3 regions of the Vibrio floridensis genome follow, and region 1 is predicted to be linked to each of the others. Evidence: predicted binding sites of a transcription regulator. Region 1 holds the regulator's gene; each other region holds the start of a gene.
What was found. The regulator MetJ, encoded in region 1, represses methionine synthesis genes. The targets are predictions, from matches to a motif close to TTAGACNTNTANANGTCTAA.
Positions count from the first base shown of each region.

Region 1 (3,253 bases):
TGCTGTGAACTCTCTTCATGCACACGCATGCGAGCGCCTAAAGTACGAATGCCGCGCAGCGTCATATAGCTGTCAAATGGCGTGCCGGTTGCACCAAGGCAATTCCCCCACCACGCTAGCTCTGTTGCGTGCTCTTCGGTTTTGGTGATCACCACACCGCCAATCACATCAGAATGCCCATTGATGTACTTGGTTGTCGAGTGAATCACAAAGTCAGCCCCGAGCTCCAAAGGCTTTTGGTACACCGGTGTCAAAAAGGTGTTATCGACCGCCACCAACGCGCCCACTTTATGCGCTTTCTCACACACTTCCGCGATGTCCACCACACGCACCAGCGGGTTGGAAGGCGTTTCAAGCAACACCAGTTTAGGCTTAAGCGCCAACGCCGCATCCAGTGCAGCACTGTCGGATTGATCAACAAAACGGACCTTAAAATCGCCTTTTTTCGCTCGAGTATTGAACAGACGATAAGTACCGCCATAGCAGTCGTGAGGAGCCACAATAAGATCATCTGGGCTTAAGAAAGCAGAGACCCACAAGTTGAGTGCAGAGGTGCCACAGTTGGTGACCACTGCTCCTTTGCCCGATTCCAATTTGAACAGTGCTTGTTCTAACAAACCTCGATTGGGGTTGCCAGAACGAGTGTAATCATATTTAGGAACTTCACCGAAGGAAGAGAAACCATAGTTTGTTGAGAGATAAATGGGTGGTACAACGGCACGGTATTGAGTATCGGATTCGATGCCGGTTCTCACGGCTATCGTGGCTGGCTTGTGAGTGCTCATCATGTTTCCTTTCAGCGAAGATGAATTCTTAATAAGAATGCGCTAATGTTGTTGCAGCGCCTTCCTCTCCTTTAATAGCTGTCACTTTAACCATCAAACATTAAGACGTCAACACTTCTAGACGTCTATATGTCTTTGCTTATGGCAGTAAATCCAGCTAAAATCTCCGCTTACAATTTTAATTCACCAATTATTACTCTGAAGGTGCGCAATGGCTGACTGGAATGGCGAATACATAAGTCCATACGCAGAGCATGGAAAGAAAAACGAGCAAGTCAAAAAAATTACCGTTTCTATCCCGCTTAAAGTACTAAAAGTTCTGACGGATGAACGTACTCGTCGTCAAATTAACAACCTGCGCCACGCGACAAACAGCGAGTTGTTGTGTGAAGCATTTTTGCATGCCTATACAGGTCAGCCCCTGCCGACGGATGAAGATCTTAGAAAAGATCGCCCTGACGACATTCCTACTGAAGCCAAAGAGTTGATGACGGCGATGGGTATCGAGTTTGAAGCCTACGATGATTAAATCATCGGGCAGGGTCACATCGGGGATAAGTGACACACGATCAAAACGGGACGCTTAAAGCGTCCCGTTTGTTTAGGCTGTGATTTACTCGGCCATGTAGTTTTCAGGCATTGGAATACGAGCAACGCCGGTATCAACGGCCGCTTGGGCCACCGCTTTCGCTACGCGAGGCAACAAACGCGAGTCCATTGGTTTTGGAATAATGTATTGTGGGCCAAAGCTCAGCGATTCCACACCCGCCGCTTTAAGCACGGCCTCTGGAACTGGTTCTTTCGCCAATTGACGAATCGCGTCAACCGCAGCCAGCTTCATTTCATCGTTAATCACACTCGCGCGCACATCCAGCGCACCACGGAAAATGAATGGGAAACAAAGCACGTTGTTGACTTGGTTTGGATAGTCACTGCGGCCAGTGCCCATGATAAGATCGCTGCGCACTTCATGCGCCAATTCCGGCTTGATCTCTGGATCAGGGTTTGAACACGCAAACACAACTGGTTTGTCCGCCATCAGCTTCAGCGCTTCTGCAGGCATTAGGTTTGGACCAGAGACGCCAAGGAAGAGATCCGCACCGCTGATCACATCTTCTAGTGTGCGCTTGTCTGTATTGTTGGCGAACAGTTGCTTGTACTCGTTGAGGTCATCACGACGAGTGTGAATCACACCTTTACGATCCAGCATGTAGATCTTTTCGCGCATCGCGCCACATTTGATCAACAGCTCCATACACGCCACGGCAGCCGCACCCGCACCAAGACAAACGATAATACATTCGTTTAGCTTCTTACCCTGCAGTTCGATCGCATTCAGCATGCCAGCAGCGGTGACAATGGCCGTACCGTGTTGGTCATCATGGAACACCGGCACATCACAGCGTTCAATCAGACGTTTTTCAATTTCAAAACAATCTGGAGCTTTGATGTCTTCTAGATTGATGCCGCCAAAGGTATCTGCAATGTTCGCGACCGTATCCACGAATTCGTCAATGGTACGATGCTTCACTTCAATATCGATAGAATCAAGACCAGCAAAACGCTTAAACAGCAGCGCCTTACCTTCCATTACTGGCTTTGATGCCAAAGGACCTAAGTTACCTAGGCCCAAAATTGCCGTACCGTTAGAGATAACGGCCACCATATTTCCCTTTGAGGTGTACTTGTAAACGTTGTCTGGGTTCTGTGCGATTTCGCGCACCGGCTCTGCGACACCTGGGCTGTAAGCTAAAGCAAGATCTTTAGCGGTTTCCGCAGGTTTAGTTAGAGCGACGGCAATTTTACCCGCCGTTGGCAAAGCATGATAATCAAGAGCTTGTTGGCGAAGTACTTCTTCAGGGGTCATTTGCTGGCTATTGTCATCGGACATAAATGGTTATTCTCTTTTTGCGTGTACGGTAAAGGGGGGAACACTTTAGGTTGAACAAAAACTCTGCTTTTTTGTTCAATTTAGAGAGAAATTCTAATTGATATAAGTCAATCTTCCTAGCCAAGAATGCGAGGCAAATCTATATAAATAGTGAATAAGATAGAAGTAAGACCAGATAACCAAAGGCGCGATTGCGGGGCAAGCTGAGATCGGTGCCAAACAAAAACAAAAAAGGCCGCAAATGCGACCTTTTTCTCAAGCAACAATAGCAAACGCTATTATTTTTTACCGCTTGATAGAGCACCGAAACGCTTGTTGAAGCGATCAACACGGCCGCCTGTATCAACGATACGTTGCTTACCAGTGTAGAATGGGTGACACTTGTCACATACGTCTAGGTGGATAGACTCTTTACCTAGAGTAGAGCTAAAAACGAAAGAGTTGCCGCAAGAACAAGTTGCGTTTACTTCTTTGTATTCTGGGTGGATACCAGCTTTCATGGGATAACCTCAAATAGTAGGCCGTGTCGCTATACGAGTCTTTGCCGCACACCACACGTAGTTAAAAATAAACTCAG
Region 1 is NZ_JAKGCY010000013.1:8,694-11,946, reverse strand. It holds gene LZU85_RS16580 (O-succinylhomoserine (thiol)-lyase) at 1-785, opposite strand, end outside; gene metJ (met regulon transcriptional regulator MetJ) at 997-1,314, shown strand; gene LZU85_RS16570 (malic enzyme-like NAD(P)-binding protein) at 1,399-2,676, opposite strand; gene rpmE (50S ribosomal protein L31) at 2,955-3,176, opposite strand.

Region 2 (3,253 bases), on a different contig from region 1:
TCTCTGGCAGGTAACATTCAACGCCCTGATGGCAACCCTTTTTTGCCGGGTTACACCATCATCGAGCGTGGCGGGATCAAAATTGGCGTGATCGGAATGGACACACCCATGACGCAAGTCTTCGCTGAAGGAACCAATCGCCTTGAAGGGATGACCTTCACTAACCCGACGCTGGAAGTGAAAAAAATCGTCAAGCAGATTGAGGGCAAAGTCGATGCGATTGTGCTAGTTGCCCACATGGGCCTCGACAATGAAAATGACATCGCAGACACCGGTGTCACCGACATTGCCAACGGTAACCCAGAGCTCGATGCCATTGTGGCCGGCCACATGCATACGCGCATTGATAAAGCCGTGGTCAATGGCGTCATCATCACCGAGCCCGACAAATATGGCCGCGCGCTGTCACGCATTGACTTGCAGTTTGAAGAGCAAAATGGCCAGTTCACCTTGATCAACAAAGACAGCTACACCTACAAGATCAAAGGCGTCGATTCGGATGACAAGATGGAATCGCTCTACGAACCGTATCACAAGCGTCTGCGTGAAATGGCCAACCGCGAAGTGGCACAGCTAACTGGCGTGAATTTAGTACCAGAAAACGACATTCGTGGTATCCCGCAAGTGCATATTCAAGACACAGGGATCAGTGCACTTTTCCAAGAAGCGAGTTTTTTCTACGCACCTCAAGCCAACGTCATTGCACTGCAAATTGACAATGACAACGCCAAGTTGGACGTAGGCCCAATCAAAGCTAAAGACATCGCATACAACTACCAATATGCGGGTGGCGAGATCACGGTTTATCAAATGACGGGCAAAGAGTTGAAGCAGTACATGGAATGGTCTGCTGGTTACTTCAATTCTGTGCAAGCGGGGGATGTGACATACAGCTTTAATCCTGAAAGACGCGCCTCAAAGTACTCAACCAACGACTTCTTCGCGGGCGTCACCTACACCATCGACTTAACTCAGCAAGCAGGCCAACGCATTACTGATCTCAAGTTTGCCGATGGCAAACCCGTGTTAGACGACAGCGAGATTCGCCTCGGTATGAACAGCTACCGTATGGGCCATTTGACCAAAAAAGGCGGCGTATTAGAGGGCAAAACCTTCCCTGTTCTGTTTGATACCGAAGCAAAATATGGAGAGGAACAAGGCACCATCCGAAATCTCACCATCCGCTACCTCACCGAGCAGAAGCAAGGACAATACGTTGGCCAACCGATGCAACGCTGGAAACTCTCTGGTTTGCAGGGGTTTGAGAAAGAAAGGGCGATCGTCAAACAGTTGATCAACGAAGGCAAAATCGATGTACCTTCCAGTGAAGATGGCCGCTACACCAATATTGCTTCAATGAATGTCAAAGCACTGGTGTTCACCAATCCACAGGCTAAAAACGAAGCCATTACTTCTCGCCTTGCTAAAATTGAGGAAGCGAATCCTGCGGAGAAACAACATCTTAAGCGCGAGTTGATCCTCATCGAAGCACTGAACCCATAAACCACGTCTGTGCACCTCTTGGTAGGTGCACATTTTTTCTCTCGCAAAATTGTCACAATAAAATTCCCTTCCGCGCGCTTTTGCCTGTCGACATCACAAAAAAAATAGGATAGTTTTAGATGTATAGACGTCTAAAAGAGATTAGCTTAGGGAGAAAGCTGTGCCTATTCGTATTCCAGATCAATTACCAGCCGCCGATGTTTTGCGTACTGAAAACATCTTCGTCATGAACGAAACTCGTGCAGCAAGCCAAGAGATTCGTCCACTAAGGGTGCTGATTCTCAATTTGATGCCGAAAAAAATTGAGACCGAGACTCAGTTTTTACGCCTGCTTTCCAACAGTCCACTTCAGGTTAACGTTGAGTTGCTACGCATTGACGATCGCCCGAGCAAAAACACCCCTACTGAACATCTCGACAATTTTTATCGTCAGTTTGAGATGGTGAAAAACCGTAACTTCGACGGCCTGATCATCACTGGCGCGCCGCTTGGTTTGGTGCAGTTTGAAGATGTCATTTACTGGGATCACCTCAAAACCATTATGGAATGGGCCAAATCCCATGTGACTTCCACCCTCTATGTTTGTTGGGCAGCACAAGCTGGGCTCAAACTGCTCTACGATTTGCCGAAGAAAACGCGTAAAGAGAAGCTCTCTGGCGTATATCACCACCGTATTCACAAACCTTACCATCCGGTTTTACGTGGTTTTGATGATTCTTTCTTGGCGCCCCATTCTCGCTACGCCGATTTTTCACCAGAGTATCTCGCAGAACACACCGATTTGGATATTCTCGCCACGTCTGACGATGCAGGCGTGTACCTAGCCACCACCAAAGACAAGCGCAACGTCTTTGTTACTGGCCATCCAGAATATGACCCGCACACGCTGCACAATGAATACATTCGCGATTTGGGTGAAGGCATGGAACCGGCGATTCCGGTTAACTACTACCCCAACGACAACCCAGATAATCCGCCAATTGCAAGCTGGCGTAGCCACGGCCACCTGCTTTTCTCGAACTGGTTGAACTACTGCGTTTACCAACAAACGCCTTACGATCTCGATCATTTCAGCGAAGAAGCGTTTACCAAGGACGAATAGCGCCACACGAAATCAAACCGTTCTTTTACAACAGGCCGCCTTTCACGCGGCCTGTTGTCGTTTATACCCGTTAATCGTTTATGCAAAGTGACTCGCATTGTCGATGTCGATTGGTAGGCAATAGACCCCAAGGATTTATCATCTCTTCAGGCCACATTAAAAAGAACGAAAACGATGAAAAAACAAACTCTTCTTTTGCCGCAATTGGTAGCACTTACTCTTTTGACTGGGTGTGTCACCGTCACTGAAGGCCAAGCACAAAAAGATCCGGACCCAATTGGCATGGCAGAATCTCGCATTGCCCTGGGGCTTGGCTATCTCGAAAATGGCGCGATGATCAAAGCCCATGACAACTTACAACAAGCCCTGACTCACGCTCCTGATTATTACCGAGCGCAGCTTTCCATGGCCCACTACTACGAACGTGTCGGCGAAAACGGCAAGGCCGAGGATATTTATCAAAAATCGGCTCGTCAGCACCCAAAAAACGGCAACGTATTGAACAACTACGGCACGTTCTTATGCAAAAAGGGCGAGTATGATAAAGCGGATCGTATGTTTAATCGTGCCATCGAGCAACCTTACTACTACTTGATTCCTGCCAGTTATGAAAACGCCGCGTTTTGCGCTCTGAAGGCGGGCGACAAT
Region 2 is NZ_JAKGCY010000002.1:387,937-391,189, reverse strand. It holds gene LZU85_RS06070 (bifunctional metallophosphatase/5'-nucleotidase) at 1-1,503, shown strand, start outside; gene metA (homoserine O-acetyltransferase MetA) at 1,664-2,605, shown strand; gene pilW (type IV pilus biogenesis/stability protein PilW) at 2,780-3,253, shown strand, end outside.
Region 2: metA (homoserine O-acetyltransferase MetA) is a predicted target of MetJ. The motif match lies at 1,619-1,638, and genes of this name have one in related genera.

Region 3 (3,253 bases), on a different contig from region 1:
TCTTGCAGATCCGAGACTTCATCACGAAGCGCCAAAGCCAGTTGCTGGGCAATCGCTTTACGGCTGATGTCTTCACGTGGGAATGTCCAGCATAGAATTGTGACTGGGCCCGTCAGCATGCCTTTCATCTGTTTTGAAGTGAGCGACTGGGCGTAGGTAGACCAGCCCACCGTGATAGGCTGCTCGCGCTCAATATCCGCGACCACAATGGCCGGTTTCACACAGCGCGAGCCGTAGCTTTGCACCCAACCAAATTGCGTGGTTTGGAAGCCCGCCAGGTTTTCAGCAAAATACTCAACCATGTCGTTGCGTTCTGCTTCGCCGTGAACAAGCACGTCGAGATCGAGCGCTTCTTGGCGTTTGACCGCATCCGCTATGTGGCCTTTTAGCGCTTGTTCATACTCTGCTGAAGAAAGCTGACCGCTGCGATAGGCACTGCGCTGAACACGGATCTCGCTGGTTTGCGGGAAAGAACCAATGGTGGTGGTTGGCAATAGCGGCAACTGCAGCACCTCAGCTTGGTGTCGCGCACGCTCAGCATAAGGCACACTGCGCTGAGCAAGCTCTGCGGTAATAGCATTGACTCGTGACTGTACCGTTGCTTTGTGTACATGAGCAGCCGATTTGCGTGCTTGGATGGGCTGGCTGTACGCCTCACACTGTGCAATCGACGCCGCATCACCATCCAGCGCTTTACCAAGGAGCACCACTTCTGACACTTTTTGTTTCGCAAAAGCAAACCAACTACGCACTTCTGCAGACAAACCCGCTTCTAGCTCTAAATCCACCGGAGAATGCAGCAGCGAACATGAACTGGCGACCCAAAGGCGCTCGCCTAATGCCGCTTTCACGGGCAGCAGGCGCGCTAGCTGCGCTTTGACATCCGAGCGCCACACGTTACGACCGTTGACAACCCCAAGCGACAGCACCCAATTTTGCGGCAACTTAGCCAGCACCGCATCCAACTGCTCAGGTGCGGCAGAAAGGTCGACATGAAGGCCGTCCACTGAGAGCTCGACAATGCGATCAAGCGAATCAACAACAGAGTCAAAATAGGTGGTCAGCAGCACTTTTACATCGCTGCGGATCACTTGGTAAGCAAGCTTAAATGCATCAAGCCATGGCTTTTCCAACTCAAGTGCAAGAATAGGTTCATCAATTTGCACCCACTCAACACCTTGCTTGGCCAACTTGGCCAAAATCGCTTGGTAAGCGGTGAGCAAACGAGGTAACAGTGTTAAGCGGTCAAATCCGTCTTCAATTTCCTTCCCAAGGTAGAGGTAACTCAGTGGGCCAAGCAACACCGGTTTTACCTTGTGGCCAGCTTGTACGGCTTCGTTCACTTCTTCAAACAGTTGCGGCCAGCTGACTTCAAAGGTGTCCTCTTTACTGAACTCTGGCACGATGTAGTGATAGTTGGTGTTGAACCATTTCGTCATGTCTGACGCCGCCGCACCATGACACGCACAGCTCGATTGCGACTGACCACGGCCCACTCGGAACAAGGTATCCAAATCAGGGAAGCCATGACGATGGCGTTTTGGCACATGGCCAAGCAACAAGGTGGTGGTCAGAACATGGTCGTACCATGCGAAGTCCCCTGCAACGGCAAAGCTAAGCCCTGCTGAGGCTTGAGTTTGCCAGTTTTTGTGGCGCAGCTCCGCACCGACTTTTTTCAGCTCAGCTTGGTCGATTTCACCGCGCCAATATTTTTCTTGGGCAAATTTGAGTTCGCGTTTTTCGCCGATACGGGGATAGCCAAGGATATGCGTGGTCGTTGTCATGTCAAATTCCTTATTCTTTTATGCGTGATTTTTCTATGCTGGGATGATTATGCTGCTCGCAAACTGCTGCTGAGCGGATGCATGACATCTCGTCCGTTGCATCTCGTTCGCTTCATTCAACAAGATGTCTGGATGGCTAAACTATCTCGCTAACCTCGCGTTTCGACAATCTCCATTTATTCAACTTGTTTATTAGAAAAATTCATCATAAGAAAAGAAACATCAACCAAAATAAATAGACGTCTAGATGTTTACAGCTCCAAAAAAACTGGGTAAGTTAAAAAGGCTCATGTAACGAGCGATTGGTTGAGAGGGATTCATGATTGAGCTAAAACATTTAAAAACACTAACGTCATTGCGAGACACTGGCTCATTGACCGCTACGGCAACCTCACTGCATCTCACTCAATCGGCACTCTCCCATCAAATTAAAGATTTGGAAGCGCGCATTGGTGGTCAGCTCTTTTTACGCAAAACTCGCCCCGTCAAATTCACTTCAGAAGGGGAGATTTTGCTGCGCTTAGCCGACGAGATTTTGCCGAAGTTAGCCAGAGCAGAGAATGAGTTGGCGAGCTTAAAAGAAGACGTGAATGGCCGCTTACACATGGCGATTGAATGCCACTCCTGCTTTCAGTGGCTCATGCCTGCTCTGAAGGAATATCAGTTAACCTGGCCAAGCGTGACGCTCGATTTTTCCTCCGGTTTTGGCTTTGAGCCCCTACCCGCTTTGATGGCTGGCGAACTGGATTTGGTGATCACGTCCGATATTCAGCCTCGCTCTGAAGTGCATTACGAGCCACTGTTTGATTTTGAAATGCGCCTGATTACCGCCACCAACCATCCTCTTGCAAGCAAAGAGCGCTTACAACCTGACGATCTCGCCGATCAGACCATGTTGACTTATCCGGTACAAAAACAACGCTTAGACGTGGTGAAACACTTTTTGGCGCCCGCCGGTGTCGAGCCCGCTCGCTGGAAACAAGCAGACAACACACTGATGCTAGTGCAGATGGTTTCGGCTGGTTTGGGGGTTGCGGCTTTGCCCAACTGGGCGATCAGTGAGTTTTCCCGCCAAGGGCTGATCACCAGTATTCCATTAGGTAAAGGATTGTGGCGACGACTGTTTGCCGCGACACGCAATGCCGATAAAGACAAACGCTATCTTCAAGCCTTCTTTGCGACGGCGAGACAGCAATGCAAAAGCCATCTTGATGGCATCAAGATGGCTTAAGGGAATGGTCACTAGCGAGAGTATGATTTGAATTGGTTGGTAAGCGGATCGTATTGATAACCCAATACATCCAGTTTGCCGACCACTTGCTCAACGTCCATTTCGTACATGCTGACCAGCTCTTCAAAGCTGTCGCATTCCAGTCGTAACTTCTCGTTGACGATGCCCAGTAGAATAATGCTGTCTAAACGGGCGACGTTACTCAGATCCATGACTACGCTCCTTTGTTGGTACATCT
Region 3 is NZ_JAKGCY010000004.1:276,262-279,514, forward strand. It holds gene metE (5-methyltetrahydropteroyltriglutamate--homocysteine S-methyltransferase) at 1-1,784, opposite strand, end outside; gene metR (HTH-type transcriptional regulator MetR) at 2,104-3,015, shown strand; gene LZU85_RS09505 (DUF4250 domain-containing protein) at 3,027-3,227, opposite strand.
Region 3: metE (5-methyltetrahydropteroyltriglutamate--homocysteine S-methyltransferase) is a predicted target of MetJ. The motif match lies at 2,020-2,039, and genes of this name have one in related genera.